DNA from 4 places in the Rhizobium sp. CBN3 genome. Region 4 is predicted to be linked to each of the others. Evidence: riboswitches for the same ligand, from Rfam matches in the RefSeq annotation. Region 4 holds a riboswitch; each other region holds the start of a gene.
The links. A riboswitch is a leader RNA that binds a small molecule or an ion and turns the genes downstream of it on or off. The one in region 4 is predicted to bind cobalamin.
Positions count from the first base shown of each region.

Region 1: it holds a riboswitch for cobalamin, as region 4 does, so the genes downstream of both, cobU (bifunctional adenosylcobinamide kinase/adenosylcobinamide-phosphate guanylyltransferase) here and bluB (5,6-dimethylbenzimidazole synthase) in region 4, are expected to answer to the same signal.
Region 2: it holds a riboswitch for cobalamin, as region 4 does, so the genes downstream of both, QWJ46_RS09740 (CbtB domain-containing protein) here and bluB (5,6-dimethylbenzimidazole synthase) in region 4, are expected to answer to the same signal.
Region 3: it holds a riboswitch for cobalamin, as region 4 does, so the genes downstream of both, nrdH (glutaredoxin-like protein NrdH) here and bluB (5,6-dimethylbenzimidazole synthase) in region 4, are expected to answer to the same signal.

Region 1 is NZ_JAULSE010000007.1:17,199-25,120, reverse strand. It holds gene cobN (cobaltochelatase subunit CobN) at 1-1,577, opposite strand, end outside; gene cobW (cobalamin biosynthesis protein CobW) at 1,581-2,636, opposite strand; gene cobU (bifunctional adenosylcobinamide kinase/adenosylcobinamide-phosphate guanylyltransferase) at 2,643-3,152, opposite strand; cobalamin riboswitch at 3,451-3,844, opposite strand; gene QWJ46_RS12645 (chloride channel protein) at 4,071-5,861, shown strand; gene QWJ46_RS12640 (adenylate/guanylate cyclase domain-containing protein) at 5,868-7,040, opposite strand; gene QWJ46_RS12635 (cobyric acid synthase) at 7,493-7,922, opposite strand, start outside.
Region 2 is NZ_JAULSE010000005.1:36,639-44,560, forward strand. It holds gene QWJ46_RS09710 (tripartite tricarboxylate transporter substrate-binding protein) at 1-447, opposite strand, end outside; gene QWJ46_RS09715 (sigma-54 dependent transcriptional regulator) at 701-2,035, opposite strand; gene QWJ46_RS09720 (ATP-binding protein) at 2,032-3,891, opposite strand; gene QWJ46_RS09725 (sulfite oxidase-like oxidoreductase) at 4,017-4,679, shown strand; gene QWJ46_RS09730 (hypothetical protein) at 4,664-5,233, opposite strand; gene QWJ46_RS09735 (CbtA family protein) at 5,287-6,021, opposite strand; gene QWJ46_RS09740 (CbtB domain-containing protein) at 6,135-6,344, opposite strand; cobalamin riboswitch at 6,370-6,519, opposite strand; gene QWJ46_RS09745 (histidine phosphatase family protein) at 6,576-7,124, shown strand; gene QWJ46_RS09750 (bifunctional diguanylate cyclase/phosphodiesterase) at 7,601-7,922, shown strand, end outside.
Region 3 is NZ_JAULSE010000042.1:8,579-16,500, forward strand. It holds gene QWJ46_RS29715 (TIGR03862 family flavoprotein) at 1-354, opposite strand, end outside; gene QWJ46_RS29720 (helix-turn-helix domain-containing protein) at 427-849, opposite strand; gene QWJ46_RS29725 (heavy metal translocating P-type ATPase) at 920-3,157, shown strand; cobalamin riboswitch at 3,568-3,793, shown strand; gene nrdH (glutaredoxin-like protein NrdH) at 4,055-4,276, shown strand; gene nrdI (class Ib ribonucleoside-diphosphate reductase assembly flavoprotein NrdI) at 4,290-4,691, shown strand; gene nrdE (class 1b ribonucleoside-diphosphate reductase subunit alpha) at 4,670-6,838, shown strand; gene nrdF (class 1b ribonucleoside-diphosphate reductase subunit beta) at 7,013-7,922, shown strand, end outside.
Region 4 is NZ_JAULSE010000007.1:148,962-156,883, reverse strand. It holds gene QWJ46_RS13345 (demethoxyubiquinone hydroxylase family protein) at 1-120, shown strand, start outside; gene QWJ46_RS13340 (VOC family protein) at 210-581, opposite strand; gene QWJ46_RS13335 (RNA polymerase sigma factor) at 659-1,897, opposite strand; gene QWJ46_RS13330 (YciI family protein) at 1,894-2,256, opposite strand; gene QWJ46_RS13325 (DUF2865 domain-containing protein) at 2,515-3,615, shown strand; gene bluB (5,6-dimethylbenzimidazole synthase) at 3,619-4,308, opposite strand; cobalamin riboswitch at 4,350-4,537, opposite strand; gene QWJ46_RS13315 (3-deoxy-7-phosphoheptulonate synthase) at 4,857-5,924, shown strand; gene QWJ46_RS13310 (PD40 domain-containing protein) at 6,603-7,433, opposite strand; gene QWJ46_RS13305 (NAD+ synthase) at 7,478-7,922, opposite strand, start outside.

The DNA.
Region 1 (7,922 bases), 130 kb from region 4:
ACCAGGACGCCGCCGAAGCGGGCGAAAGGCAGGGCGAAGACGTCGTCGCGAAAATAGGGGTCGTTCTCTGGCTCGCCCCAGCGGTCCGTCACTTCATCCTGAATCTTTTTGGGAAGAGATCCCAGGAAGTTTTTGTAGCGACTGAGCGAAAGAGCCTCGCGGATGACCCGGCCGTCATGCCCGGAATTGGTCGGCCCCTCCATCAGATGGCGGATCAGCGCGTTGCCATCGGCCGGAATATCGGCGACCGAATAACCCGCACCCGCCATCGCCCGAAGCACCTCGATGCTGCCGGCTGGCGTGTCGAGTCCGACGCCGTTGCCGAGCCGGCCGTCGCGGTTCGGATAATTCGCCATGACGAGGGCGATGCGCCTCCTATTGGCGGGCCTCCCGCGCAGCCGCGCCCAACTGGCGGCGAGCTCCGCCGTGTAGCGCACCCGGCCGGCATCGGGCACGCTGGCGACGATGTTCGCCTCGACAGCCGCGTCGTAACGCGCCGCCGTCTTGAAGGACACCGCCCGCGCCAATACGCGCCCGTCGACTTCAGGCAACGCCACATTCATGCCGAGGTCGCGCGCCGACAGACCTTGAGACGAAGCTTCCCAGGCCTCCTTCGACGAAGCCGACAGGATTGCCTGCAGCACGACTGCGCCATCCGCCTCCAGCACCGTCGGTTGCCGGTCCGCGCCCGGTGCGGAGACCGCAAAGCCCGTTGTGTTGATGACGACATCCGGTTTCAACGCCGAAAACACGCTCTCGAGAATCCCTGTCGAAATGGGATCCTTTAGGCTGTAGGCAAAGACCGGCAGCGGCCGCAGGCCAAGTGCGGCCAGGGCCTCGACCAGCGCTTCGACCGGCCCGGTCTCGCCGCTCTGGACGAGGGCACGGTAGAAGCTGATGGCGACGATGGGGGACGTGGGTTCGAATTCCACCTCTTCTGTCGAGCTTGGTGCCCCACGCTTGACGGACGACGTTGGCGCGACATGCGAACCGACGACCCGCCGCCACTCCTCGACCCCGATCGCCCCTCGCCCCGGCCACCAGATCCGCGCCTTCATCAAAGGCACGGCCGGCGCCGGTTTTTCCGCCCCCGCCAGCATCGCCGACGCATAGGCAAGAAAGTTCCGCGCGTTCGCGTCGCCGCCCTCGATCAGGTAGCCCCAGAGCGCGTTGAGATCCTCGACGTCAATATTGGAGAAAGGAACCAGCCCGGCATCCGGCTTGGCATCGCCAGGCAATACCGCAATCAATGCGCCGTTGCGTGCGGCAACGGCGTGCAGCGCCTCCAGCGCATAATGGAAATAGCTGGCGCCGCCGAGCGCACGCACGACGATCAGCTTGGCATGCCTGGCCGTTCGCTCGACATAGGTATCGACCGACATCGGATGCTTGAGGCTCATCAGATTCGCGAGCCTCAGCGAATGCGGCATCCCCTCGCACCCGCGATAGGCGGTAGCGATCGCCGCAAGCTCGGTGTCGGCGGCCGAAAGGAACAGGATATCGCCCGGCGACTGGCCGAGGTCTATCGCCTCCTCGCCGTCGCTGATCGTTCCCTGCTGGGCCAGAAGCAGATGCATCGATTATCCCTGAACGAGCGCTTCGATCGCCTTGCGCACCGCGTCCTGGTTCATTTCGTGCAAGCCGATGACGACGAGGCGCGTGCGGCGCGCCTCACCCGCTGCCCAGGCGCGGTCGAAATACTGGTCGATGCGGCTGCCGACGGCCTGCAGCTGCAGGCGCATGGGCTTGCCCGAAACGTCGATGAAGCCCTTGAGGCGCAGCACGTCGTGCTCGGCGATGATGCCCTTCAGCTTTTCGATAAAGCCTGTCGGATCGGAAACAGCGCCGAGTTCGACAACGAAGCTGTCGAATTCGTCGTGATCGTGCGGCGCCCCCTCCTCGTGCTCCAGCTCGTGATGGGACTTGCGATTGGCGATATCGTCTTCTGTGCCAATGCCGAGGCCGAGCAACACACCGGCCGGCACCTCGCCATTCCTGGCCTCGATCATGACCGGCTTGCGGGCGATGCGGGAGGCGACTTCGTTCTTCACACGGCCCAGGCCATCCCCATCGATCAGATCGGTCTTGTTGAGGACTATGAGATCGGCGCATGTGAGCTGGTCTTCGAACAGCTCCTCGATCGGGCTCTCATGATCGAGCGAGTCGTCCTCGACGCGCGCCGCCTCGACCGCATCATGGTCGTCGGCGAAACGGCCGGCGGCAACGGCCGCACTGTCGACAACCGTAATGACGCCGTCGACGGTCACCTGGGTGCGGATATCAGGCCAGTTGAAGGCGGCGACCAGCGGCTGTGGCAGGGCGAGGCCGGAGGTTTCGATGACGATATGGTCAGGCCGCTGTTCGCGCTCCAGGAGCTTCGTCATCGTTGGAATGAAATCGTCGGCGACGGTGCAGCAGATACAGCCATTGGTGAGCTCGATAATGTCGTCCTCGCTGCAATTCTCCGCGCCGCAGCCCTTCAGCACTTCGCCGTCGACGCCGAGATCGCCGAACTCGTTGATGATGAGCGCAATCTTTTTGCCGGCGGCATTGGTGAGCAGGCTGCGGATCATCGTCGTCTTGCCGGCGCCGAGGAAGCCGGTGATGACGGTTGCGGGGATTTTCTGCTGGTTCATGGAACTTCAACCCTTCATTTTCAGCGGCAGACCGGCCGCGATGAAATAGACTTCGTCGGCCTTCGCCGCGATTATTTGGTGCAGCCGTCCGGCATGATCGCGAAAATCGCGCGCCATGCGATTGTCAGGCACAATGCCGAGGCCAACCTCGTTGGAAACGAAGACCAGCCGCGCCTTGGCGCCAGGCAGGAAATCGGCGAGCGCGGCAAATTCCACCGCCATGTCGCGCTCCTCCATCAACAGGTTGGTCACCCAGAGCGTCAGGCAATCGACAAGCACAATGCGCCCCTCGCCGTCGATCGCGGCAAGCACGCCGAGAAGATCGAGCGGCTCCTCATGCGTCGTCCAGGAAGGGCCGCGATCGGCCTTGTGCTGGGCAATACGCGTCTGCATCTCCTCGTCCCAGGCACGGCCGGTGGCGAGGTAGTGGCGCTCGAGGCCGCTTGCCATAACGAGATTTTCGGCAAAACGGGATTTGCCGGAGCGGGCGCCGCCGAGGATGAGGGTGGTGGTCATGCCGAAGCGACCCTCCGAGAGAGGGCAAGGCGGCGCCAAATCTCTCTTCTCCCCAGCGGGGAGAAGCTGCCGGCAGGCGGTTGAGGGGGTGAGCGGCGAAGCCGCGAATGGACCGAGCGCAAGCGAAGGGCAAAAGGACGGAGGTGCCGCGCGGCCCCCTCATCCGACCCTTCGGGCCACCTTCTCCCCGCTGGGGAAAAGGGGGACCCCCATCGCACCACCAGAGGCAGCGCCGAAATCAATCGTTCAGCCAAAACAACCTCCGTGCTGGCAGCGGGTCTCTTGCCCAGGGTTGGGCTTTTCGCCCGGCACGGAAGGCAGGTCTCCTGGCTCGCGTTATCGGCGACGATCGGGGCGAACCGGAAGCCCGGTCGCCCCTGATCGTGCCAGCGGATCTGCCTCACCTTCCCGGCTGCCTCGGTGAAAAGGTGGACGATTCGTAGAGATAGAGGCGTCCGACCCCGGTTGATCACCATGCATTTCCAGTGGCTTTTCCGGCATGTCGCCATTCCGTCCGCCCGCACGATTGCGGCTAGGCCGGAAGAGGTTCGATGCCGGATGGAAGACCCTGACCGCTCTACAGTCGCGGGGTCGGCTGTGATGAAGGCGCCCGATGTGGGTCCGCCCCGTCACATTCCCTTTTCATCCGGAAGGCGAAAGGCCGATCCGGAACCATCCGTTATTCCTGGGATGGTTAGGCAAGCCGTGGGGTGAAGTCAACCGACCTTTGCAACCACCCCAACTCCAGACTGCGCGAAAGACCGGCCAACACCACTGACCCTACCGGAAATATCGTCTTTTATCAGCGACTTACGTCATGAATATTTGATGTGGTCGTCGGCTTTTCGCCGCAATTGCGTTGCAAGGCGACTGCACCTCCGCCCTTGACCCGGCCTCTCCTCGCCTAGTTGTCTAGCCATGCTTATGAAATTGGATCGCCGCCGCCTGCGCACGCTGCGTGTTTTCTTCGATCCGGGGCGGCTGCGCGCCCTGACACGCCGCAGCGAAGTCGGCCTGTCGCTGGCAGGCGCCATCGTCGGCATCGCCTCGGGTCTTGCCGTGACCGGCATGAGCTATGTCTCCAACCAGCTGCACCAGCTTGTTTTCGGCATCGCCGACAGCGAAAGGCTGAGCGCGTCGGCAATCCAGGACAAGATGCTGCTGCTCAGCGCTCCCGTCATCGGCGGTGCCCTGCTCGGCCTGCTGCTCCTGGTGCTCGCCAAACGGCGCAAGAAACCAATGGTCGACCCGATCGAGGCAAATGCGCTGCATGGCGGCCGCCTCTCCCTGACCGACAGCATCATCGTTGCCGTACAGAATCTGATCTCCAACGGCTTCGGCGCCTCCGTCGGCCTGGAAGCCGGCTATACCCAGCTCGCTGCCGGCATCGCTTCCAAATTCGGCCTGAAGCTGCAGCTGCGCCGCTCGGACTTGCGTATCCTCGTCGGTTGCGGCGCGGCCGGCGCCATCGCCGCCGCCTTCAACGCGCCGCTGACCGGCGCCTTCTACGCCTTCGAGCTGATCATCGGCACCTACACCATCGTGTCGTTGACCCCGGTCGTCGTCTCAGCCCTCGTTTCGACCCTCATCGCGAGATTGCTTGCCGAGGGCGATTTCACCATCGATATCGGCAGCTTCGGCACGGTCGTGCCTGCCGATTATGTGCCGGCGCTGCTGCTCGGCGTCTTCTGCGCCGGCGTTGGCATTCTCCTCATGCAGGGCGTGGCCTTCATCGAGGAGCTGGCGCGCAAAAGCTCGATCGCCACGCCCTTTCGCCCGGCGCTCGGCGGCATCATCGTCGGGCTTCTCGCGATGATCTCGCCGCAGGTCCTTTCGGCGGGGCACGGCGCGCTGCATCTGAACCTCTCCCGCGACGTGGCGATCCCGGCGCTGATCGGTCTCTTCCTCCTGAAATCCCTTGCCTCGGCGATCTCCATCGGCTCCGGCTTCAGGGGCGGGCTGTTCTTCGCCTCACTGTTCATGGGCGCCCTGCTCGGCAAGCTCTTTGCTTATTGCGGCCCCTATTTCGCCAATGCGACATTGACGCCGGTCATTTATGCCGTGGTCGGGATGAGTTCCCTGTCGGTCGCCGTCATTGGCGGGCCGCTGACGATGACCTTCCTGGCGCTCGAAATCACCGGCGATTTCCCGATCACGGCACTGGTTCTTGCCGCCGTCATCACCTCCTCGCTCGTCGTGCGCTCGACCTTCGGCTACTCCTTCGCCACCTGGCGCTTCCATCTGCGTGGGGAAAGCATCCGCAGTGCCCACGATGTTGGCTGGATCCGCAATCTGACTGTGAACAAGCTGATGCGCGCCGACGTGAAGACGGCAAAGGCCGATATCTCGCTGGAAGACTTCAAGAAGGCCTTCCCGATCGGCTCAACCCAACGCGTCATTCTCGTCGAGGAGAACGACAAATATGCCGGTCTCGTGCTGGTGCCTGAGATCTATGCCAACCCGACCGACGTCCAGGACGAGAGCCAGACGCTTGCCGATTTCGTCCGCTACCGCAATGATTTCCTGCAGCCGCAGATGAATGCCAAGCAGGCGGCGGCGATCTTCGACAAGAGCGAAAGCGAAGCGCTCGCCGTCGTCAACAATCTGATCGAGCGCAAGGTGGTGGGACAGCTCAGCGAAAGCCACACGCTGCGCCGCTACAGCGAAGAACTCGACCGGCGCCGCCGCGAGGTGTCGGGCGAGATTTGAGCGAGCCTAAGAAGCGGCGCCGGCAAGCCTGTAAACGTCGGCTCTCTTCGAAACGCCGCGCAGCTCGAAAGCGCCGAGATAGTCGCAGGGCACGGCGCAGGTCGCTGCGAAGCTTTCCGACAGCAGCAGGGGCTGCTCAAGCGTTCCGCACAGCTTTTCAAGCCGCGAAGCCTCGTTGACGGCCCTGCCGATCACCGTGAAGTCCAGCCGGCCTTGGGCGCCGACATTTCCGTAAAAAACCTCGCCGAGATGCAAGACGACATCAATCCCGATATCGGGGCCACCATTCAGCGTCCGTTCGCGATTGAGCTCCTCGTTTGCCCTCAGCAGGTTCTGCGCCGAAGCCAATGCGGCCTTGCAAGCCCTTTGCGGATCCTCGGCGTCCGTCGGAAAGATTGCCAGCACGCTATCGCCCATGAACTTGAGGATCTCGCCGGAATTTTCCTCGACGTGCCGGTCGATCAGTTCGAAGTGCTCGTTGAGAAAGCCGACGATCTCCCCCGGCTGATAGACCTCGGTCAGCGCCGTGAAGTTGCGGAGGTCGGCAAGTAGGATGGCGGCATCGATGGAGCCGCCCATTCCCCTGCGGGTTTCACCGGCAAGGATGCGCGCGCTCGTCCTGGCGCCGGTATAGACGGCGAGGATATCGGTCGCGGTCTTGGAAGCCGCCACACGGTAAACGGCAAGCCCCAGCGCCGGGAACAGTCCGTCGATGATCGCCAGTTGATCATCTGAAAATCCGCCCGGAGAATCGCTCGTCAGAGAGAAACCGAGCCCGCGCAGCGCGACTTCCTTCGGGAACTCGAAAAGATTGACCACATGGTCCGTGCCACCGGCAAGAGCAAATTCGTAGAGCTCGCCATAATGGAGACCCTCGCCTTTAGCCAGGTTCCACCGCCCCGTCTTCTCACCGCGGTTCAGAAGATAGAATATCGGCGTCTTCTCGAAGTTGCGCTCGGTCTCGCTGCCGTGCTCCGCATTCTCGAGAACAGTCTCACCGCCCCGCATGAAATTGGCCGCGATGCCGCGATACATCGGATGCAGGGACGGCATGCGGATGCTTGCCCGCCAGATCGGAAACCCGTCCGCGATCAGCCGTTCACATAGGCCGGCGACGAGATCGCCGATATGCTCGCTGGTGATTCCCTGCTCTATAAGCCACTGGATATGATCTTTAATTTTGGAAACCTCCGCATGAGGATGGGGAACTTGGAATGGGCGTCACCATCGAGGCCGGTGCCTGGAACAACAGGACAGGTGCCGAAAGGGCCTAGCCGCACATACTACTTATTAGCCTGCTTCGCATTGCGATACTACTCCCGCGCGAATTATGTGATAGAGAATTGGATACACAATATAGGTATGTGCCGTGTGGCCCCCTCATCTGCTTGCCGGCATCTTCTCCCCGCCGGGGAGAAGGGAATCGCGGCTATGTCCTGCCCTCTTGAAGCGTTTGCGATAGAAACTAAGGACGGCAACTTGCTCCCCCTCTTCTCCCCATCGGGGTCCGAAGGACGGGTCGAGACCAGTGGCTCGACCCCGGTCGGTGGCCCGCAGGGTCGGATGAGGGGGCTGCACGGCACGCCCTTCATTGCCCTTACACTCAGCAAATTCTTTCCACCCTGCTGCACCTAACTCAGCAACTCACCCAACCACTGCGCATCCAGGCAGCGCTCCAGTTCCCCGGCAACCTCGTCAAGCGCCCGCTCCACGCTCTCACGGTAGTTTTCCTGTCCGCCGGAAAGCCCGAAGCTTTCCAGCAGCCGGGCGCGATAGGCATCGCTCCCGAAGAGCCCGTGCAGATAGGTGCCCATGATCCGCCCATCCGCCGAAACCGCTCCGTCGGGCGCACCGTCGACGATCGCTGAAGGCCTGACACAATCCGGGCCGCGGGTGATGCCGAGATGGATCTGGTAGCCGGAAAGCACCGCGTCATATTCGGTCGAGCGGGCATGGCTGTTGCGAACGGTCTTCTCAGGCGCCATCTCGGTTTCGACGTCGAGAAGCCCGAGCCCCGGCGTCTCGCTCGTGCCGCCCTCGATACCGCGCGGGTCATGCACC
Region 2 (7,922 bases), on a different contig from region 4:
GGCTTTGACATAATCGATCAGTCCCTTGAGATCGGAAGGCTCGAAATCCTTGCGCGCGACGATCGTCATCGGCACCTCGGTGACGAGGCCGACATACTCGAAGGCGCCGAGCGTGTCGTAGGCGAGCTTGCGATAGAGCGTGGCGCTGGTCGCCATGCCGATATGGTGCAAAAGAATGGTGTAGCCATCGGGGTCAGCGTTCGCCACCCGGCCGGCGCCGAGCGTGCCGCCGGCACCGCCGACATTTTCAACGACGATCTGCTGACCGAGATCCTTCGACATGGATTCAGCCACCAGGCGCGCGACGGTATCGGTCGGGCCGCCCGCCGCAAAGGGAACGACCATGGTGATGGTGCGCTCGGGATAGGTTTGCGCCGAAGCGACGCCGGCGAGAAGAGAGACCGCGGCAGCCGCGGTCAGGCCGAGCATGGCCTTCAGGATTTTCATCATTTCCTCCCTGATGAAACAACAAGCCCGCCGACACATCCTCCGCGCCGGTTCGGATTGCCTATTTGCCGACGGGAGAAATCGAGCCGCAATCACTACCGTCGCGTCCGCAAGACGATTCTGCGGCAGTGCAATGCAGCATGGGTCGATTTGGAAACAAACGGCATAGGCGATGGGTGGATTTCCACCCATCGCGCGACGTTCCAGGGCTGCAGCACCATTACCCTCGGAGAATGCCACCGGGAACCCGAAGTCAGCTTTCGGTGGTCAGCATCCGCTTGTCGAGGCCATATTTTTGCATCTTTTCGTAAAGGGTCTTGCGGGAGATGCCGAGGGATTCATAAACCGGCCTAAGGCTGCCGCCATGCGCCACCAGCGCGCTGGCGATAATCCCTCGCTCGAATTCGGCGACCCGCTCCGCAAGTCCGGTTGCCTCCTCGGTCTGCCGTCCGCCATTGTCGAGCCCAAGGACCAGCCGGTCGGCGGCATTCCTCAACTCACGCACGTTGCCCGGCCAGTCGCGCTGGGCGATGTCGGAGATCACCTCCGGCGGCACGGCCACCTCGTCGCGGCCGTAGCGGGCGGCCGCTTCCCGCACCAACTGCAGGAAGAGCAGCGGAATGTCTGCCCGCCGCTGCGGCAGTGACGGCACGTGCAGCGTCGCGACGTTCAGCCGGTAAAGAAGATCGGCGCGGAAGCGGCCGGCCGCGACCTCCGCCTCCAGATCGACCTTGCTCGTCGCGATGAACCGCACGTCGAGCGGCACGATCTCGTTCGATCCGAGCCTGGAGATCACCCGCTCCTGCAGCACCCGCAGGAACTTCGCCTGCAGGTCGAAGGGCATGGAACCGATCTCGTCGAGCAGGATGGTGCCGCCGCGCCCGTGTTCGAATTTTCCGTAACGCGGCCTGACGGCGCCGGGAAAGGCGCCGGCCTCATGGCCGAAGAGCTCGCTCTCGATCAGATTTGCCGGCAGGGCGGCGCAATTGATAGCAATGAACGGCCGGCTCGCCCGAGCGCTGATATCATGAAGTGCGCGGGCCACGACCTCCTTGCCCGCCCCGGTATCACCGACGATGAGCGTATCCGCATCGCTGGCGCCGATCGCGCGGATGCGATAGCGCAGATCCACCATCACCTGGGTGCGCCCCGGCAGCCGCGCCTCGAGATCGTCGCGCTTTCCGGCGACGGCTTTCAGAATCCGGTTTTCGAGCACCAGGCCGCGCCGCTCCATCGCCCGGCGGATGACGCCCGCGAGCATTTCAGGCGTGAACGGTTTTTCGATGAAATCATAGGCGCCTTCGCGCATCGCCTTCACCGCAAGTTGCACGTCGCCGTGACCGGTGACGAGAATGACCGGCACCTCCTGATCGATCTCACGGATCTTTTGCATCAAAGTCATGCCGTCCATGCCGGGCATACGGATATCACTGATAACAACGCCGGGAAAACTGTAACCGATCAGCTCCAGCACATGATCGCCGCTCGAAAAGATCTCGACGCTGAAGCCGGAGAGCTCCAGCGCCTGCGCCGTCGAACGGCGCAGCTCTTCTTCGTCATCGACCAGCAGGATCTTCGCATCGTTCATTCCGCCGCCTCCGGCATCGACCCTGCCGCCGATTGCAGCTCGATGCGGAACATCGCGCCCCCCTCGGGATGATTGGCAGCCGTCAGGCTGCCGCCGAAATCCTTGACGATGTTGTAGGAGATCGAAAGCCCGAGGCCGAGTCCCTTGCCCACACCCTTGGTCGTGAAGAAGGGGTCGAAGATGCGCTCGGCGATTGCCGCCGGCACGCCGGGTCCGTGATCGCGCACCGTCAGCACCACCTTGCCGGCCTCCTCGAGGGCCGAAATCTCGATGCGCCTGTCATCCAGCCCTTCCACCGCATCGGCCGCGTTGGAGATAACATTCACCAGCACCTGCTGCAGACGTACCGAACCGGCGCGCACGACCGGCGGCCGCGTTCCGAGATCGAGCCGGAGCTCGGCGTCCGCCGCCTTCAACCGCCAGGCGATGATCTCCAGCGTGTCGCGCATCGCCTCGTCGAGGGGGACCGGCCCGAGCTTCTCGTTCGGTTTGCGGGCGAAGTTGCGTAGGTGCCGGCTGATCGAGGCCATGCGGTCGATCAGCCCGCCGATCCGCCTTATATTGTCGCGCGCCTCCTCCGTCCGGCCTCGATCGATCAGCACTGAGGCGCTGTCCGTATAGGTCTTGGCGGCGGCGAGCGGCTGGTTGAATTCATGCGAAAGGGCAGCCGACATCTGCCCGAGTCCGGCGAGTTTGCCGGCCTGAATGAGATCGGCCTGGGTCTGGCGCAGTTGCTGCTCGGTCAACCGCCGCTCCGCGATCTCCTCCTCGATGCGGCTGTTGACGCGGGCAAGATCCGCCGTGCGCTCCTCCACCCGCCGCTCCAGCTCGCCCCGCGCCTCGGCCTGCATCTGCATGCGCTCGGCAAGTCGCGCCCGCCGCTGGCGAATGACCGCCACAGCAAGCCCGGCAATGCAAAGGATGAGAAAGACGGCGACAAGCGCGGTGCGCGCCTGAGCGCGGATGGAGCTCGTCTCCATCAGCACATTCACCGTCCAGTCCTCCGCCGGCATGTAATGCGACAGCACCAGATACTCGCTTGCGCGCCGATCGCTCGCCAGCGTCATCAGATCATGCGGCTCGAAGCGATGACGCGTCACCGGCAGCGCCGTCAGCTTCGCATTGGCATAGCGCCGCGACGCCTCGGTGCGTGCGATACGATCGGCCGTCAGCGGCAGGATCGCGCCATAGAGCCACTCCGCACTGCCGGACATGAAGATGATGCCCTCGGGATCGGAGACGAAGATCTTGTATTCGCCGCCGCTCCAGGAGGATTCGATCATGTCGATATCGACCTTGAATACGATGACCCCGCGAATATCGGCGCCGACCCTAATCGGCGCAGAGAAATAGTAGCCGCGCTTTAGCGACGTGGTGCCGAGAGCGTAGAACCGGGCTTGCCGGCCTTCGATCGCTTCCTGGAAATAGGGCCGGTAGTTGAAATTCTGGCCGACGAAGCTTCCCGGGCCATCGTAATTGCTCGCCGCGATCGTCTCCCCGTCCGGCTTCACCACATAAATATCGGAGGATTTCAAAAGCCCGTTGATCTCCTTGAGATAGAGATTGGCCGCATCGCGAAGCGCCATGTCGTCGGGCGCGCTGACCAGTTCCTTGATATCGTCATGATCGGCGATCAGCGCCGGCAGCGCCTCGTAGCGGTTGAGGTGGCCGCTGAGTGCCGAGACGGCAAGGCGCAGCGCCGTTCCCGCCTGCGCTGAAGCCTCCTGCATATAGGCGCGCGTCGCAATCGCACTTCCATAGGTGAAGAAGGCGAAAATGACGAGCGGCACCAGCAGCAGCGCCGCGATGGCACGAGATCTCGAAGACAGATCCGGCTCCTCCCTTTCTGCCTTCACTCCCCCAGCAAGGCATACCCGCCGACCTAGTTTAATGAGGCAAGCAGGGATTTCCAAGGGCTCGCCGAAACTTGACACTCGGCGGGGCCGGATATCCTATTGCTGCACCGCAAGGAGACCCGTTCATGAGCGACGACCAGACGCCCGCCGACAGCAAGCTCACCAGCTCCAAGCGCCGTTGGGCGTCAGAGGGCAAGTTCCTGACCGGGCGCATCAGTAGGCCCGAGGCCGAGCGCCTGCCGCCCGGCCAGCACCTGGTCAAGAACTGGCCGGTGCTCGATCTCGGCCAGCAACCGGTCATTTCAACCGAGAGCTGGCGGCTTGAAGTACGCGGCCTGGTCGAAACGACACTCACCCTCACGTGGACCGATTTTCAGGCGATCGAACAGAGCACTGGGGTGAGCGACATTCACTGCGTCACCACCTGGTCACGCTACGATAACAAATGGAACGGCGTTTCGACGCGGGATCTGCTCGATCGCGCCATGCCGAAACCGGAAGCAGCCTACGTCATGCTGACGAGCTACGACGGCTATACCACCAACCTGCCGCTCGCCGATTTCGCCGCCGAGGATGCGATCCTGGCAACCTCCTGGGAAGGCCTGCCGCTGACACCGGAGCACGGCGGCCCGATGCGGCTCGTCGTGCCGCATCTCTATTTCTGGAAAAGCGCCAAGTGGCTGCGCCGCATCGAGCTAATCGCCGCCGACGAGGCCGGCTTCTGGGAAAAGAACGGATACCATATGCATGGTGATCCGTGGCGCGAGCAGCGCTATTCCGACGACTGAGCCTTCGGCCGCGAGACGCGGCGTAGTGCAAGAACGGCAAGACCAAACAGAGCGGCCAACCCCGTCAGTGAGACCATGCTGGCAGGATGAAGCGGCACCTTGCTCCAGCTCGGCCTGACGATATTGGCGGTGTTGAATGCCTCGCCGCTGAACTGGCAGGTGATGAAGGCAAGTCCGCGGCCCGCCATCTCGGCGTCGATGGCCGAGATGATTTCGCCCGCCGCGGTTGCCTCCCGCGGCATCTCACGCATCGCCATCAGCACGGCTTTCGTCGCCGCGAGATAGGCATGGGCGCATTCGTTGAAAGGGCTCTCCTCGTCCGTCACGCTGCCCGGCATCCGTCCCCAGAGGCAATAGGAATACTGGATTTCCGAGTAGTTCAGGACACGCCGGAACGGTTCGTTCGTATCGGCCGCCCGTGACGCCAGCATGCTGATGCTGCTCCGATACTCCGAAATGACCGCCATCTCGCCGTGGGAAATTGCCGGAATATCGAGCCCGGCATGGGAGCCGCCAGAGCTGCCCCCATGGGCGAGGGCACTTCCGATAAACATTGGTAATAGGCTCGCGATGAGACCGAGAAAAGCAAACCTGCCGATTTGCCGCATCACCGGAACGCCGGCCGCGGTCCACTCCTGGCGGCAAGACCCCTTTCTGCCAGCACTCCGAAACAAAGACCGAGCGTTGCCCATAGGATCGCGTGCATTCCGAGCGAGGTCGTGCGGAACCGCCAGAGCACCATCGCCGAGAAATTCTCCGGCACCTCGTTGATCGGCGGCAGCAGATAGAGCACGAAGCCGATGAAGACGAGATAGGCGATGCCGGCGATGATCGCGCCGTTCCAGAGACCGAAGCGCTCGCCAAGCCGGCGCGACAGTGCGATCGCGGCAACCAGCGAGGCGAGCGAAACGACGATCATCAGGAAGAACAGTTCGGTCCTGACGCCGATCGTATCGGGATTGCCGACAGCTGGCGGGTTGGCCGGATATTTGATGCCGGGAACGAGCACGACCGCCACGAAGGCGGCAATGGCGATGACGGCCGAAGTGCCGCGCGCCGATAGGCTGCTGAAGCGGCCGTGTACGAAGGCGAAGGCGAGCGAAAAAAGCCCGCCGACGGCGATGCTGTAGGCCATGACGCCGGTGAAGAGGCCGAGACCGGCCTGCGTGGCGCGGCTGACAATTTCAGGCTCGGCAGCTTCGCCCGCCGCCTGGGCTTTCGCCTCCTCGAAGGCGATTGCCGCATCGACCAGCGGCTCGCCGAAGATATGGGCGAAAGCGAAAACGAGGATGCCAGCAATCAGGCCCGCGAGCATGCCGCGAAGCAGAAGCTTTCCAACCATCTCAATATTCCACTAAGCATGTCGCACAAAAGTGTGCAGCAGTTTTGCGATAACGACATGCGTAAACAAAGACCTAAAGCGTGAGAAGCGAATCTGAAAGATCGCGATGCGCTTTAGTGGCAGGGAAAGCCCAGGAGATGGCGGCCGTCATGCACGAATTCGTGCACATACATGCCGTTGAACAGCGCCATCGCGCCTTCCTCGGTGCCGACGAAATAAAGAACGATGAGCATCAGCAGGCCGCCGAAAACCGCCCAGGGCAGGATTTCCCCTACAGGGATTGGCGCCGGTGCCGCAACGGGCGCGAAAGTGGTGTCAGACATGTATCCCTCCGGAATGACGCGTTCAGTCGAAAGAGTGTTGTGCGGCAGGGTCTGACTTCCAGCGTAAAGAACTTCGAAACGCTGGTCACAGTGGCGCGACCGCGCCGGATTTCCACCGGCTTCCAAACCCGCAACAGCACGGTTATATCTGGACGCCGAAGAGACTGTCAACGAAACTTCGAGACGCCGGCGAAGGGTCGTCCCCACCGTATTGCGAAGATCGGAACAACCGTGAATACCCGCCTCACCTGGATCTGTCACGGCGCCACGGCGGCGAGCCGCAAGGCCCTGTTCCCGCTGGATGAGCCGCTGGAAGACAAGGCCTCTGAAGAAGCCGCCGGGATGACTGCCCTGCCTCGCGCCGACCGGATCGTCACGAGCCCGGCTTTGCGTGCTCGCCAGACCGCTACAGCCCTCCGTCTCGACGCTCAAATAGAACAGCGGCTTGCCGACTGCGACAATGGCCGCTGGGCCGGCAGGCCGATTGCGGCAATCGGCACCGAAGAGCCGGAGAACCTCATGGCTTGGATGAGCGATCCGGAAGCCGCCCCACATGGCGGCGACAGTTTTCTCGGTCTGCGGACGCGCGTCGCCGGCTGGATGGATGAGCAATCCACGCTCGGCGGCCATGTGATAGCCGTCACCCACGCATCGATTATAAGAACAGCGATTGCGCATGTGCTTCAGGCTCCCCTCCCCTCCTTCTGGCTCGTCGATGTCGAGCCGCTGGTGGTCGTTCGGATGACCAGCAATGGACATCGCTGGTCGCTGCGCCTCTAGAGAATTAGACATCCCTCATACTATCCAGCCTTACGCAAGCAAATCGCGTCATCTCTATTGAACCGGGTCTGACCGGGACTACTTCCTTGTCCCAAGGAGACGGAAGCTATGGCATATGATTGGAGTGGGGAGCGTACGCGGCGCCTGCGCTTGATGAGGGTCGTGACGTTCACCTTAGTTATGGTCGGTCTGGTCGTCAGCGTTCCGCTGCTGATCGTCACCGCGTGAAGAGCGAGACAGGGCGAGCGATGCGACAGCACGCTCGCCCTCGTTCTTTCGTGGGGCTCCCCTCGTCTTGAATCCGGACATCCTCTAGTCTTCGAAGCAGCACCAGCGAAACGCCGTAGCGCGCGGCTTACGTCCCGACAGCACCGCAACGGACGGGCTGCCACCTCCAACAATTCGCCTTATGGTTTCAACGAACATTTCAGATTTTCGTGATAGTCCGGCAGAGGGTGGAGATGGAGAATGCGATAATGCCTGCGTTTTTCCGAAGCAGGGCCGGAAGGCAATGCGTGTCGGTTGTGGTTTTCGGAGTAACCCTCTGGATCCTCGGCACGGTGCTGCACTTCGACGACCGCCTCGTCTCCTTCATGACCGATTTCGGCGAGTACGGGGCGGATAAGCTCGTTCTGGCTCTCGGCATCGCTGGCGCGATGAGCTTCATCTATTCGGTGCTGCGCATCGCCGACCTGCGCAAGGAAATGGAGCTGCGCGCCACTGAACAGGCTAAGGCCGATTGGACGGCAACCCACGACCATCTGACCAAGCTGCCGAACCGCTACGCCTTCGAGCGCA
Region 3 (7,922 bases), on a different contig from region 4:
GAGCCAGGCACGCAGCAAAGGAGAAGCCTTCATCACCTTCGGGAAAACCCGGCCGGAAGAGCCGACGAAAGTCTCGGTGCCGAGCCCTGCGGCCCAATCCCTGACATCGGCAGGGGTAAAGGCATCGAGGGCGGGACGAAGACGAGCTGAAGCCGCGCCGAAACGGGTGGCGAAGCGGGCATAGTCCTCGGAATGGGTAATATTGAGGCCCGACTTGCCGGCCAGCAGAAATTTGCGCGCGAAGGTCGGCATGGCGTCATATACCGTCACCGCATGGCCGGAGAGCGACAGCCGCTCGGCAGCCGCAAGACCCGCGGGGCCGCCGCCGATGATCGCAATCCGTTTCTGGCTCATGATGTCTTCGCCCCGATTCTTTCCGGCGCAGTTTTGCCGCGGGCGCCGATCACCTGCAAGGGTGCAGATTTGTCAATGGTGCGAATGCGTGCACTGACCGTGGTCGGCGAGAACCTCGATGACGCGGCATTGATCGACGCGGCCGTGGCCGCAGCTCTCCACCATGATTTCGAGCTCGGCCTTTAAAGCCATCAGGCTGCGGATGCGCTGCTCGACTTCCACGAGGCGAGCCTTGGCGATGGCGTCGGCCGAGGCGCAGGACTGGTTCGGATCATCCTGCAGCGTGAGCAGCGTGCGGATTGCCTCGATCTCGAAACCGAGCTCGCGCGCGTGGCGGATGAAAGCGAGGCGGCTGATGTCGGCAGGTTCGAAAGATCGCTGGTTGCCTTCGCTGCGGCTCGGGGCCGCGAGCAGGCCTATGCTCTCGTAATAGCGCACCGTCGGCACCTTGACGCCGCTCCGGCGGGCCGCCTCGCCAATCGTGATCTTTTTCATGATTTTTCTCTTGCACCTCTAGTCGCTAGAGGATGTAGGAGGGATGCTTCTGTTTGACAAGGAAGCGGATATGGTTGAGACGAGCGAGACAAGATACAGGGTCGGCGGCATGGATTGCGCCGCCTGCGCGAGCAAGATCGATACCGCGGTCAGGCGCGTAGCAGGCGTTGCCGATGTCTCAGTCTCGGTGATGACAGGCACCATGACCGTCCGGCATGACGGCAGCAGCGATCTCAAGGCAGTCGAGAGGAAGGTGACGGGGCTTGGTTATTCCGTCTCGCCCTTTACCGGAAATGCGACGCCCGCGCGTGAAGGCCGCCCGCACCATCATCACGATCGCGCCGCTCATGGCCATGGAGATCACGACCATGCCGGGCAGGATCACGACCATGCCCATGACGAGAAGGAAATCGAAGGCCTGCATGGGCACGACCATGCGCCGATGGCCGGTCCTTGGTGGCGGAGCAGGAAAGGCCGCCTGACCATTTTTTCGGGTGCGGCACTCGTTGTCGCCTATGCCGTCGGCCATCTGGTGCCGGCGATCGCGTCCTATGCCTTCTTCGTCGCGATACTGGTCGGTCTGCTGCCGATTGCGCGGCGAGCCGTCATGGCGGCTTTGTCAGGCACGCCGTTTTCGATCGAGATGCTGATGACGATCGCCGCCGTCGGCGCCGTCATCATCAATGCGGGCGAGGAGGCAGCAACGGTCGTATTCCTGTTTCTCGTCGGCGAGCTGCTCGAAGGTGTGGCGGCGGGCAGGGCGCGTGAAAGCATCCAGTCGCTGACGGCCCTGTTGCCGAAGACCGCGCTGCTCGAAGACAATGGCCAGATGCGCGAGGTGCCGGCGGAAAGTCTTGCCGTCGGCGCGGTCATCATGGTTCGTCCCGGCGACCGCATCTCTGCCGACGGCGTCATCGTATCAGGCGAGAGCGCGATCGACGAGGCTCCGGTGACGGGCGAGAGCACGCCGCTGCGCAAGCGCGTCGATGCCGTCGTCTATGCCGGTACGGTCAATGGCGATGCGGTGCTCCGGGTTCGCGTCACGGCAGCCGCTGCCGACAATACCATCGCTCGCGTCGTCAAGCTGGTGGAAGAAGCGCAGGAATCGAAGGCGCCGACGGAGCGGTTCATCGATCGGTTTTCGCGCTACTACACGCCAGGTGTCGTCGTTGTCGCCGCACTGGTCGCGGTCATTCCGCCGCTGTTTTTCGGCGGCGCGTGGGGGGAATGGATCTACAAGGGACTTGCCATCCTCCTGATTGGCTGCCCCTGCGCCCTCGTCATCTCGACGCCGGCGGCGATCGCCGCTTCGCTGTCGGCGGGGGCACGGCGCGGGCTGCTGATGAAGGGCGGCGCGGTCCTGGAGACGCTCGGCAAGGTGACGATGGTCGCCTTCGACAAGACGGGTACGCTGACGGAAGGCAAGCCTCGGGTCACCGACATCCTTTCCTTCGGGTTGAGCGAGGCGCAGCTCCTGTCGCGCGCGGCGGTGCTGGAGCAGGGCTCCAGCCATCCGCTGGCACTGGCGATTCTCCACCGCGCCAAGGCGGACGGCGTGCCCGTGCCGCCCGCCTTCGAACTGGAAGCGCTGCCGGGCAAGGGTGTCACCGGCAAGATCGGCGGCGAGACAGTGGATCTCTTGTCGCCGCCCGCCGCCCGCGAGCGTGGGGCGCTCAACGCGGAACAGGAGGCGCGTATTGCAGGGCTCAATGATGAGGGCAAGAGCGTATCGGTGCTGCTCGTCAATGGCGCTGCGGCCGGCCTGATCGCCATGCGCGACGAGCCGCGCGAGGATGCCAGGGCGGGGCTCTCGGCGCTCAAATCGGCCGGTGTCAAGGCGATGATGCTGACGGGCGACAACAAGCGGACGGCGGCCGCCGTCGCCGGCATGCTCGGCATCGACTGGCGTGGGGAGATGATGCCCGAGGACAAGCAACGGGTCGTCGGCGAATTGAAGCGCGAGGGCTTCGTCGTCGCCAAGGTCGGCGACGGCATCAACGACGCGCCGGCGCTCGCTGCCGCCGATATCGGCATCGCCATGGGCGGCGGCACCGACGTGGCGCTGGAGACAGCCGATGCCGCCGTGCTGCACGGACGCGTCGGCGACGTGGCGCGGATGATCGCGCTTTCCAAGCGCACGATGCGCAATATCTCGCAGAATATCACCATCGCGCTCGGGCTGAAGGCTTTCTTTCTGGTGACGACGATCGCCGGCATCACCGGACTCTGGCCAGCGATCCTCGCCGATACCGGCGCCACCGTGCTGGTGACGATCAATGCGCTCAGGCTGCTTCGTGTATGGAGATGAATGTTTGCCGATGGCGGTTTGAAGACTAGCGATTCGGGGCAGGTCATCAGTAAGGTCGGCTCTCAGTTTGCTGACCAAGTCTCCTCCGTCATGCTCGGCCTTGTGCAGCCTTGTGCCGAGCATCTAGCCACCACAATTATTAGGCAGGAAAACATTTTATTTTCAAATCCTTAATTGGATGTGCGCAGATCCTCGGCACAAGGCAGCACAAGGCCGAGGATGGCGTCGCGGGTTGCAGTGCTTTGTCAGCAGCCTAGGCTCCAGCTTGTGGCCTGTTCTCGTCGCGGCTTTCTCCACAGCCTGTTTACGTTAAGCTTTGGTTATCCCTGTTTTTCACAGGAATGCAGCGATTTCAAACCTGCCGTAACGCCATGCACAAACCATCCGTTGACGTGAATTTGGATTCGCGTACTATATCTAGTGTTCAAGGTTCCTTCGATTCGTGAGGATCGCGGGCTAAGACGGGAATACGGTGCGTCTCGCCATGAGGGCGGGCAAGGTCGGAGCTGCCCCCGCAACTGTGAGCGGCGAGCAACTGTCCGATTTCAGGTCGCTGAGGCATGATGCCTTGGGAAGGCTGGGGTAGAGTGCTTCGACCCGCGCGCCAGGAGACCTGCCTTGAACGAAACGTCCATGGGCGGGGTGTCCGGAAGGTCGCGTGATCGAAGGCGGAACGATCCGTGCCTGTTGCGCTGCCCCGAACGTCCGCATGAGCACTTCGGGGTTTGAAGTCATGTCGAGAACATCAAGGCCGTCGCCCGCGCACATCCTGCGAGGGATGATATCAGGCGTTTAAAGCGCCAACCTTGCCACATCACTATCAAGCATTGTCCCGGACGCCGTACGGCGCCCGATCCAGTCCTGCGTCCTGAATCCACTGACATCACGAGGAACATGATGAGCGTTACCGTTTACAGCAAGCCGGCCTGCGTCCAATGCACCGCCACCTACCGCGCCCTCGACCGCCTGGGCGTGGACTATGAAGTGGTCGATATTTCCCAGGATGCCGAAGCGCTCGATCGTGTGCGCGGCATGGGCTACATGCAGGTTCCGGTTGTCGTTGCCGGCAGCCAGCATTGGGCAGGTTTCCGACCCGACATGATCAGCGCGCTCTCCTGAGCTGAGAAAAACGATGGGGCTGATCGTTTATTATTCCAGCCGATCCGGGAACACCCATCGTTTCGTCGAGAAGCTGGGACTGCGCGCGGCGCGCATTCCACTCAGCGCTGAGGCCATCCACATTCGCGAACCCTATGTGCTGATCTCGCCCACCTATTGCGGGGACGGCGGTAAAGGGGCCGTGCCCAAGCAGGTGATCCGCTTCCTCAATGATGCGGAAAACCGCTCCAACATTCGCGGCGTGATTGCCGCGGGCAACAGCAATTTCGGCGAGACCTACGGGCTAGCCGGCGATGTCATCTCGAAGAAGTGCCAGGTGCCGTATCTCTACCGGTTCGAGCTTCTGGGAACGACCGCGGATGTCGCCAATGTCAAAGACGGGATGGGACGATTTTGGACACGGGAACAAATCTGACGCGGGATGCGGGCGCAAAACCGTTGAAGGCGGCTGAAACGCTCGATTATCACGCGCTGAACGCGATGCTGAACCTCTATGACGATGAGGGCAAGATCCAACTCGACAAGGATCGCATGGCGGCCAAGCAATATTTCCTGCAGCATGTGAACCAGAACACCGTGTTCTTTCACAATCTTCGGGAAAAGCTCGATTACCTCGTCACTGAGGGCTATTACGAGCAGGAGGTGCTCGACCAATATTCCTTCAATTTCGTCCGCGACCTTTTCGATCAGGCCTATGCCAGGAAATTCCGTTTTCCCACCTTCCTCGGCGCTTTCAAATATTACACCAGCTACACGCTGAAGACCTTCGACGGAAAGCGCTATCTCGAGCGCTACGAGGACCGCATCTGCATGGTGGCGCTGACTTTGGCGCGGGGCGACGAGGCCCTTGCCCGCGACATGGTCGACGAGATCATTTCCGGCCGCTTCCAGCCGGCGACGCCGACCTTCTTGAATGCCGGCAAGAAGCAGCGCGGCGAACTGGTTTCCTGCTTCCTGCTGCGCGTCGAAGACAATATGGAATCGATCGGCCGGTCGATCAATTCGGCGCTGCAGCTCTCGAAGCGCGGCGGCGGCGTGGCCTTGTCTCTGACGAACATCCGTGAAGCCGGCGCACCGATCAAGCAGATCGAGAACCAGTCCTCCGGCATCATTCCGGTGATGAAGCTGCTCGAAGACAGCTTCTCCTATGCCAACCAGCTTGGTGCGCGCCAGGGCGCGGGCGCGGTCTATCTCAACGCCCATCATCCCGACATCATGCGATTTCTCGACACCAAGCGTGAAAATGCCGACGAGAAGATCCGCATCAAAACGCTGTCGCTCGGCGTCGTCGTGCCAGACGTTACTTTCGAGCTCGCCAGGAACAATGAGGACATGTACCTGTTCTCGCCCTATGACGTGGAGCGCGTCTATGGTGTGCCCTTCACCGAGATTTCGGTGACGGAAAAGTACCGGGAGATGGTGGCGGACGCCCGTATCTCGAAGAAGAAGATCAAGGCGCGCGAATTCTTCCAGGTGATCGCCGAAATCCAGTTCGAAAGCGGTTATCCCTACATCATGTTCGAGGACACGGTGAATCGGGCGAACCCGGTGGCCGGGCGCATCTCCATGAGCAATCTCTGCTCGGAGATCCTGCAGGTGAGCGAGGCGAGCGAATACAACGATGATCTCTCCTATAGTGATCTCGGCAAGGATATTTCCTGCAATCTCGGTTCGCTGAACATTGCGGCGGCGATGGATTCGGGCGATTTCGGCAAGACGATCGAGACCTCGATCCGGGCGCTGACGGCGGTCTCTGACATGAGCCATATCGCCTCGGTTCCATCGATCGAGAAGGGCAATGACGAGAGCCATGCGATTGGCCTCGGCCAGATGAACCTGCACGGCTATCTCGCTCGCGAACGTATCTTCTACGGCTCCGCGGAAGGCGTCGATTTCACCAACATCTATTTCTATGCGGTGACCTATCACGCCATCCGCGCCTCGAACCTGCTGGCGGTCGAACGCGGCACTAGCTTCAAGGGCTTCGAGAACTCGAAATATGCCTCGGGCGAATATTTCGACAAATATACCGAGCAGGAATGGAAGCCGGCGACCGAAAAGGTGCAGGCGCTGTTCGACAAATCAGGCATCGATATTCCGACGCGGGAAGACTGGGTGGCGCTGAAGAAGGCCGTCATGACCTCCGGTCTCTATAACCAGAACCTGCAGGCGGTGCCGCCGACGGGATCGATCTCCTACATCAACCACTCGACCTCCTCGATCCATCCGATCGTCTCGAAGATCGAGATCCGCAAGGAAGGCAAGATCGGCCGCGTCTATTATCCGGCGCCGTTCATGACCAACGACAATCTCGACTATTATCAGGACGCCTACGAGATCGGGCCGGAGAAGATCATCGACACCTATGCGGCAGCGACCCAGCATGTCGACCAGGGCCTGTCGCTGACCTTGTTCTTCCGCGATACGGCAACGACGCGCGACATCAACAAGGCGCAGATTTACGCCTGGAAGAAGGGCATCAAGACGATTTATTACATTCGTCTTCGCCAGATGGCGCTTTCGGGTACGGAAGTGCAGGGGTGTGTGTCTTGTACGCTTTGAGTTGATTTCGGCCGTGAGCCTTTGAGTGCGTGGCCCCCTCACCCTGCCCTCTCCCCGAGGGGAGAGGGGATGTCGCGCCTGCCGCAGATGTCTTCTCCCCATCGGGGAGAAGGTGCCGGCAGGCGGATGAGGGGGCTCCGAACGTCATTCATCTATTGGAAGGACATAATCACCATGAACATCGCTGTAAAGCCAACCTCCCGCGTGCGCGCCATCAACTGGAACCGCATCGAGGACGACAAGGATCTCGAAGTCTGGAACCGGCTGACCGGCAATTTCTGGCTGCCGGAGAAGGTGCCGCTGTCGAACGACATCCCATCCTGGGCGACGCTGACGGCAGCAGAGCAGCAGCTGACCATCCGTGTCTTCACCGGATTGACGCTGCTCGACACGATCCAGAACGGTGTCGGCTCCATCAGGTTGATGGAGGATGCGGCGACACCGCATGAGGAGGCGGTGCTTTCCAATGTCTCCTTCATGGAGGCGGTGCATGCGCGTTCCTATTCCTCGATCTTCTCGACGCTGTGCTCGACTGTTGATGTCGACGATGCCTATCGCTGGTCGGAGGAAAGCGAATTCCTGCAGCGCAAATCGGCGATGATCATCGAGCAGTATCGCTCCGGCGATCCCCTGAAGAAGAAGGTCGCGAGCGTCTTCCTCGAAAGCTTCCTGTTCTATTCCGGCTTCTATCTGCCGATGTACTGGTCGAGCCGCGCCAAGCTCACCAATACGGCCGACATGATCCGGCTCATCATCCGGGACGAGGCGGTGCACGGTTATTATATCGGCTACAAGTTCCAGCGTGGCCTTGAAACGCTCTCCGAAGAGCGCCGGCAGGAGATCAAGAATTTCGCTTTCGACCTCTTGCTCGAACTCTACGATAACGAGGCGCGATATACCGAGGCACTCTATGACGGCGTCGGGCTGAGCGAAGACGTCAAGAAGTTCCTGCATTACAACGCCAACAAGGCGTTGATGAACCTCGGCTACGAGGCGCTGTTCCCGGCCGAAGCCTGCAAGGTCAATCCGGCGATCCTGTCGGCGTTGTCGCCGAATGCCGACGAGAACCACGACTTTTTCTCCG
Region 4 (7,922 bases):
ATCGGCCACGCGCTGCTTCTGCCCGTCGTCGCCGCGCTCACCGACCTGATGATCTGGCTATCGACATGGGGAGACTCAAGCTGGATGCGCGCCGAAATGGCGCGCTCCAAGCGGGTTTGATGGTCTGGCAGCCATTCAGTCATCACCGGTATTGGCCCAAAGCAGCCATTGCTCTGGGCCAAAGGCTCAATAGTCTGGAGACGGCGAAGTCAGTTGTTCGCAAACCGTTTGGGAGGCTCAGCCAGGTTGATCCGGTTGCCCTCACCGTCGAATATCTGAGCCACGCGCCCAAAGTCGCCTTCGATTTTGTTGGCGAGTTGCAAGCCCTGACGCGAAAGCCTTTCGAGCTCAACCTCGAGCTCGGGGACGGCGATCGTTATGATCCCGTTGCCGGCGCGTTTGTCATCCTTCCAGACCTGCAGGCCGGCCCCGCCCATGTTACGCCACTGAGCCATGCCCGGTATCGGTTTGCTATCTGCGGGGCGTCCCATGAGCTTCTCATACCAGATGAGTGCCTCGTCAAAGTTGGAAACGGTGGCGGAGGCGAAGATGCTCTGGACAGTTATTGAAGTGGTGGTCATGTCGTACTCCTTGGTTGGACAAATGGATGTCGTGCAGGAGTTCTCGATTTCGACAAGCCGCGCAAAAAAGCTCGCGGTCAACACAAAACTTTTGAGCGCTGTTCTTCGAGGTGGCGCCGTTCTGCCTCCGACCAACACAATCCGATAGCGACCGTGAAAGCTTCCGCCGCCTCGACACGCCTGCCCAGATCGGCGCAAATCTGCGCTCGGGCCGTCCAGTACGGCAGGTAGTCGGCCATTCGCGGATCGCCGGCAAGCGCATATATGTCAGCAAGAGCCGCGTCTGCCTGCCCTATCCGCACGAGGGCCACGGACCGATTGAGCGTCACGACGGGCGACGGAGCAATCCTGCCCAGCACGTCGTAGAGGGAGACGACGGCTTGCCAGTTTGAGATGCCGCTCAAAAGGCGCGCGATATGGGCAGATTGGATGGCCGCCTCTATCTGGTAGCGGCCGGTGGGACCGTTTGCATTTGCTTCTCGGAGGAGTCCTTCGGCGAGGCGCAACTGCTCATGGTCCCACAGTCCGACATCCTGGCTGTCCAGCGGTACGAATGCACCGTCGGGGGCCTTGCGGGATGATCGCCGCGCCTCCGTATAAAGCATCAGTGCAAGAAGACCTTTTGGCTCCGGCTCGTGCGGAAGCAGGGATACAACCACGCTTGCAAGCCAGATTGCCTCTTGTCCAAGCGCTTCCGCCCTGTCGATGTCCATCCACACGCTGGTATAGACGGCGTAGATGGAGGCGAGTATCGGCGGCAGCCGGTGCGACAGCTCCTCCTTTTCCGGCACGAGGAACGGAATTTTCTCATCCCTGATCCTCGCCTTGGCTCTTACGAGCCTCTGGCCCATGGCCCTCGGAGAGACGAGAAACCGCGCGGCGATGTCTGCAGCGGTCAGGCCCAGCACGGTCTGGAGGATCAGCGGCGTTCGCGCGGACGCATCGATGCCAGGATGTGCGCAGGCAAACATGAGCGCCAGTCGCCTGTCCGCAATTTCCTCATCCATGTCAGCCGCAGCCGAGAGTTCCTCGGCGATGAGGGCAAGACGATCGGCGCTCTTCGCCTTCACTTTGTCCTTGCGCCAATCGTCGAGCTGGCGCCTGCGCGCGATCGTCAACAGCCAGGCATCGGGGTTGTCGGGCACGCCATCGGCAGGCCATTTTTCGAGAGCCGTGAGGAAAGCAGTCGCGAGCGCATCCTCGGCGGACGCGATATCACCCAAGCGCCCGCCAAGATAGGCGACGAGACGGCCATAGCTCTCGCGCGCCACTCGCTCTGCTACACCTCGGGCAACGGTGGAACCCGAAGCCGTCATCCTGCATATTCCGACGCATCCCTGATGCGACGAACCTCAACCGTTCCCCAGGACGCAGCAGGGCAGCGCGCCGCCCATTTGTTGGCTTCGTCCATATCGGCAACGTCGATGATAAAGTACCCACCGAACTGTTCGCGAACATCCGCATAAGGGCCGTCCAGAACACTGACTTCATTCCCTTGAACGCGAACGACACTCGCCTCAGAGGAACCGACCAGGGCATTGCTGGAGACGAATGCTGCCGCTTTCTCCAGCGCTTGTTGATAGGCATACATCTGGCCCATAAAGCGCGCCATGTCCTCGGGCGCTATGGACTTCCCGGCAGCTTCGTCCGCATGCAGCATCAGCATGTAGCGCATTTGCTTTATCCCCAGTGAAACCAATCTCCAGCAGGAGCGAGCGGCGAGAATAACAATTCGGATGAAGAAGGGAACTGCTGTTAACGGCTGCAGTGTCCGTCTCCGGGGCAACGCCGTTGCCCGCATCTTCTGGATAAAATCTCGAAAATGCGCTAGGAATTGATCCAAGCTTATTAAGAGAAACACGTTAAGAGACAAGGTACGGCGGATGGACGCCACCTTTGACCGATCGACACTTTCTTATTCCCGGACGACGCCGTGAAACGCCGAAACCTGTCTCTTGCTCTTATGCTTGCGCTGGCATCACCGGCCGCCGCACAGAGCAGCGCCATTTGCAACGACTTACGCGGTCGCCTTGCCGACCTACCACGATCGATCGGCAACAATAACGGGCCGGAAGCGCGCCAATATGCCAGCGCCATGGCCGAGCAGAACCTCGAGCTGCGCAAGGTCCGCAACGATCTGCGCAATAACGGATGCACCTCTGGCAGCATGGTCGTGATTGGCGGTGACAATGCCGATTTTTGCGCCGAACTCTCTGACGCCGAAGCCCGGATGATCGACAATATTCGTTATCTCCAGGAGCGCCGCGACGAGCTGCGCAACCAGGGCGACGGCACCGACGACGCGCGCCGAGAATTGACGGCGGCACTCGAACGCAACGGCTGCAACAGCGACAATTTCTATGCCCCGACCGAGCGTAGCGCAAACGACACCGCCCCAAGTGTCGAGGAACAGGCGATGAGCACCGATACCTTCATCCCGCTCGGCGGCGGTGAAGGGACCGATCTGCGTTACGGCCTGCCGAGGGCTGAAATGTTTTCACCGATCAGCACCATCTGCGTGCGCAGCTGCGACGGCGGCTTCTTCCCGATCAGCTCGAACACCACTTCGGTGGATTTCGGCCGCGATGCCCAGACCTGCGCCAAGATGTGCCCCGGCATTGAAACCGAGCTCTTCTATCGCGACGTGACCAGCACCGACTCCTCTAACATGATCTCGGTCGCAACGGGCGCACCCTATAGCGCCATGAAGAACGCCTTTGTCTACAAGAACCGCGCGCCTGGCGAGAAAAATTCCTGTGCCTGCAATCTCACCGCCTATTACGAGGAGATGCGCGGCAAGCAGGCCCTGAGCGAACCGCAGCAGCAGAGCTCGATCACGGCGGTCCGCACCAATCCGCCGGCGAAAGATACTGCGGCAGCGTCAGCCCCGCTGCAGCCATCCGTTCCCGAACGTCCCTACGACCCCACGCAGAACAAGGTCCGTCAGGTCGGCCCGCAATTCCTCGCCGGCGACCAGGGCTCGATCGACCTTGCCAATCCGGCGACTCCCGGCCCGCAACCACAACAGCAGTAATTGCTATGGGTCGTTGCGTCCCCATCCATCGTGGAAAACCAGTTCCTCGAGCGGCAGCCGCTGCCGCCAGCCTTTGACCGAGAGTTCCGGTTCGTCATAAAGCCGGTCGACAAAGCCGGCGCAGAGCCAGGCGACCACCTCGATATGCTCGGGTATGCCGAGAATCGATTTCAGGTCGCCTTCACGAAAGATGCTGACCCAGCCAATGCCGACGCCTTCGGCGCGGGCCGCAAGCCAGAGATTCTGGATGGCGCAAACGGTCGAATAGGAATCCATCCGCGGATTGTGCGTCCGTCCCAGCACCACGCTGCCGCCGCGGGTGGGATCGCAGGTCACGCATATGCCGAGCGGCGCCTCCACGATGCCTTCGAGCTTGAGGCATCGATAGGCCTGCCGCCGCTCGCCTTCGAACATCGACGCCGCCTCTTCGTTGGCCTCGGCAAAGGCGTCGCGCACGCGCGCACGGACGGCTGCACTTTTCACCAGAATGAAATTCCATGGCTGCATGAAGCCGACCGACGGCGCATGATGGGCCGCTGTCAGGAGCCGCGCCACGACATCGTCGGGCAAGGGATCGGCCAGGAACTGGCTGCGTACGTCACGCCGCGTCATGATCGCGTGATAGACAGCCTCACGTTCGGCCAACGAAAAACCGAATGCCGCCGAAAGGGCATCCGCATCAAAGGGTCGCATCGTCAAATCCCCAACAACGCAACCGCCCGCCGTCCGCGCGGGTTGGGTCTATCTCGCCAGGCCGGTCTTCTGACTTGGCTTCATCCATCTGCCGCAGCCTTCCCGGCAAAAGCCAGTGGCATGATGAAGCGGCAGACGTCGGCCTTACAGCGTTGGGCACGTTCCGGCCTTGCACCGGATTCCCGATTCTCCCGCCTCGACGGCGAGCACCTGACGGCGCATCTATCTCAGGAAACCGGCGCGGCGGCAAGTGCAGGCGGAGCGAACCTGTAACCTCCGTCGCAGAGGGGTGTTTCACGGGCGGATTGGCAGCCGCCCCGAATGGCGATTTCAGCTCGCAAATTTTGCGTGACAATGGGCGACCGCGACGCTACATACGCGGGATGTCGACGACTTCAATCTACGCCTCGCGATTTTATTCGTACCGCTGCTCCCAGCGGATGCGGGCCCGTGCGTAACTGAATTCGACGCGACGACCACCCGAACAGCCGCTAGTCTACCTGGCGGCTTTTTTGTTCCGCACGGTATGACCAAACAGGAGCCATACAGTGCCCGATACCATCGATGATCTGCGTATTCTCGAGATCACCCCGCTGACCAAACCCGCCGATATCATAGCGGAAATTCCCCGAACTGCTTCAGTCAGCGAGACGGTGACCAGCAACCGCAATGCCATCCATCAGATTCTCGAGGGTGAAGACGATCGCCTGATCGTCGTCATCGGCCCCTGCTCCATCCACGATCCGGTTGCCGCACGCGAATATGCCGCGCGGTTGGCCGAGCAGCGACAGCGCTTCTCCAGCGACCTGGAAATCGTCATGCGCGTCTATTTCGAAAAGCCCCGCACCACAGTCGGCTGGAAGGGCTTGATGAACGACCCGCATCTCGACGGCAGCTACCGTATCGAGGAAGGGCTGAGAATTGCCAGACGCCTGCTGCTCGACGTCAATGCGATCGGGCTTCCCGCCGGCGTCGAATTCCTTGAGACGATCACGCCGCAATACATTGCCGACCTCGTCAGCTGGGGTGCGATTGGCGCGCGCACGACCGAGAGCCAGATCCATCGCCAGCTCGCCTCCGGCCTCTCCTGCCCGATCGGCTTCAAGAACGGCACCGACGGCGGCGCTCGCGTCGCGCTCGACGCGATCCTGGCAGCTTCACAACCGCATCACTTCCCGGCCGTCACCAAGGACGGACAGGCGGCAATCGCCTCGACGAAGGGCAATGAGGACTGCCACATCATCCTGCGCGGCGGCAAGCGGCCGAATTACCAGGCGGCCGATGTCGAAGCCGTCACAGCGGAATGCCTGAAACTCGGGGTCGCCCCGCGCATCATCATCGACGCCAGCCATGCCAACAGCAGCAAGGATCCGATGAACCAGCCGGGGGTGGCCAAGGACGTCGCCGGACAGATCGCCACGGGCAATCATCACATCAAGGGCATGATGATCGAAAGCAACCTCGTCGCCGGTCGCCAGGATCTCGTCCCCGGCAAGCCGCTGGTCTACGGCCAGTCCATCACCGATGGCTGCATCGGCTGGGATATATCGGTGGAAGTACTTGAGGATCTCGCCAAGGCTGTCCGCGACCGCCGCAAGGCCGCCGTTGCCGCTTAGGCGGCCGCATTCAACGCGGCGGGCAGACCCGCCGCCCATTCAAAAATGGCTTGTGGAGTCGGCGGCATCGATGCAATCGTACGCCGTATGACTGAATATTTTAAGGACAAGAAGCTTGATTGCCGCTCCTGCTCGCTTGCTTTTAGCCTGTTGTATAGCGTCAACCATGGGATTCAGTGCCGAGCTCGCCAAGGCTGACACAGCTGATAGCCCAAGCGTTTTTAAATTAGGTAGCTCGCTAGATGAGGCCAGGCGCATCTCAAGCGAGCGGGGTTGGAACGTAAGGGTGCTTTCACCTGAGCTGCCCGGTCAATGGTATGTTGATGGCGCAGAAGTTAGTCTTGTCGTTTGCGATAACAACCAAATCGTCGCGGTGACGAAAACACGAGATGGAGGCGTTGATGAGTTCGCCTCGATCGTGTTCTATTCGTTCACATCCAAGTATGGTCGACCGGAGACAACCGTAGTGGCATTTCAGTCGGGACCGACCACAGTTTCAAGTATCGATTCAAAATTTCCCCCTTCCGGGGGTGAGTCTGTTTCGGTGCAACTACAAAGCATCGGAGGGCACTCAAGAGTTACTGTGCACCGCGCTTCTGAAACATTGTGTCCGGCGGAAACAGCCCCCGCTAATCAGTGACTGCCCATCCCGCCATCATGAACTGGCGGTGCGCCCTCTCAAGATTTCGCCGGAAAATACCGTACATAGGCGAATTCCTCGCCATCAGGAGACCAGCAGGGCACGTTGATCGTGCCCTGCCCGCCGAACAGCTCGAACAGCGTCTTCAGATTGCCGCCGTCCATATCCATCAGCCGCAGCCGCACGTCGAGGTCTCGCGGATGGTCGAACACCGAAGGGTCGTAGGACAGGATCAGCACCTTGTCGTTTTTGGGCGAAGGATGGGGAAACCAGTTCCCCTGATTGTCCGACGTCACCTGCTCGAGGCGTGTGCCATCCGGATGGATGCGCCAGATCTGCATCAAACCGGTGCGGCTGGAATTGAAATAGATCCACTGCCCGTCGGCCGAATAATCCGGCCCGTCATTGCGGCCCTCGCCATGCGTCAGCCGCGTCTCGGCGCCGCCGTTAACGGAGATCGTATAGATGTCGAAGAGTTCGTCGCGGATGCCGCAATAAGCGAGCTGGCGGCCATCCGGCGACCAGCCATGCCAATAGGAGGGCTGGTTCTGCGTGACCAGCCGCGGCGTGCCGCCCTCGATCGGCAACACATAGATCGTCGACTTTCCGAATTCGGTCTTGTCCGAGATGACGATTTTGGTGCCGTCCGGCGAAATGCCGTGATCATTGTTGCAGTTGACGGCAAAGCCGGTATCGACCTGGGTGACGTCGCCACCATCGAGCGGCAGCCGGTAGAGCAGCCCGTCGCCGTTCAACAGCAGGTAGGCACCGTCAGGCGAGAAGTTCGGCGCCTCCACCAGCCTGTCGGTCTGCCAGACTTCGCGAGCCCTGCCCGTCCTGACATTGTAGATCTCGACCGAGCTGCGCATGCTGCCTCCCTGATGTCCCGATGGCGCTAGCAATCCCGATTGCGTCAGCGATCCCGGAATCGATTGGTGATCGGATAGCGCCGGTCGCGGCCGAAGTTCTTCTTGGTGATCTTCACGCCCGGCGCCGATTGCCGGCGCTTATATTCGGCGAGATAGAGCAGATGCTCGACCCGGTGAACGGTCGCCACGTCGTGGCCGCGCGCGACGATCTCCTCGACCGCCATTTCCTTCTCCACCAGGCACTCGAGAATATCGTCGAGAACGGGATAAGGCGGCAGTGAATCCTGATCCTTTTGATCGGGGCGCAGCTCGGCCGATGGCGCCTTGTCGATGATATTCTGCGGGATCACCTCACCCGACGGGCCCAGCGCAGTCGGCGGTACATTCTCATTGCGCCAGCGCGCCAGCGCATAGACTTGCATCTTGTAGAGGTCCTTGATCGGATTGAAGCCGCCGTTCATGTCGCCATACAACGTGGCGTAGCCGACC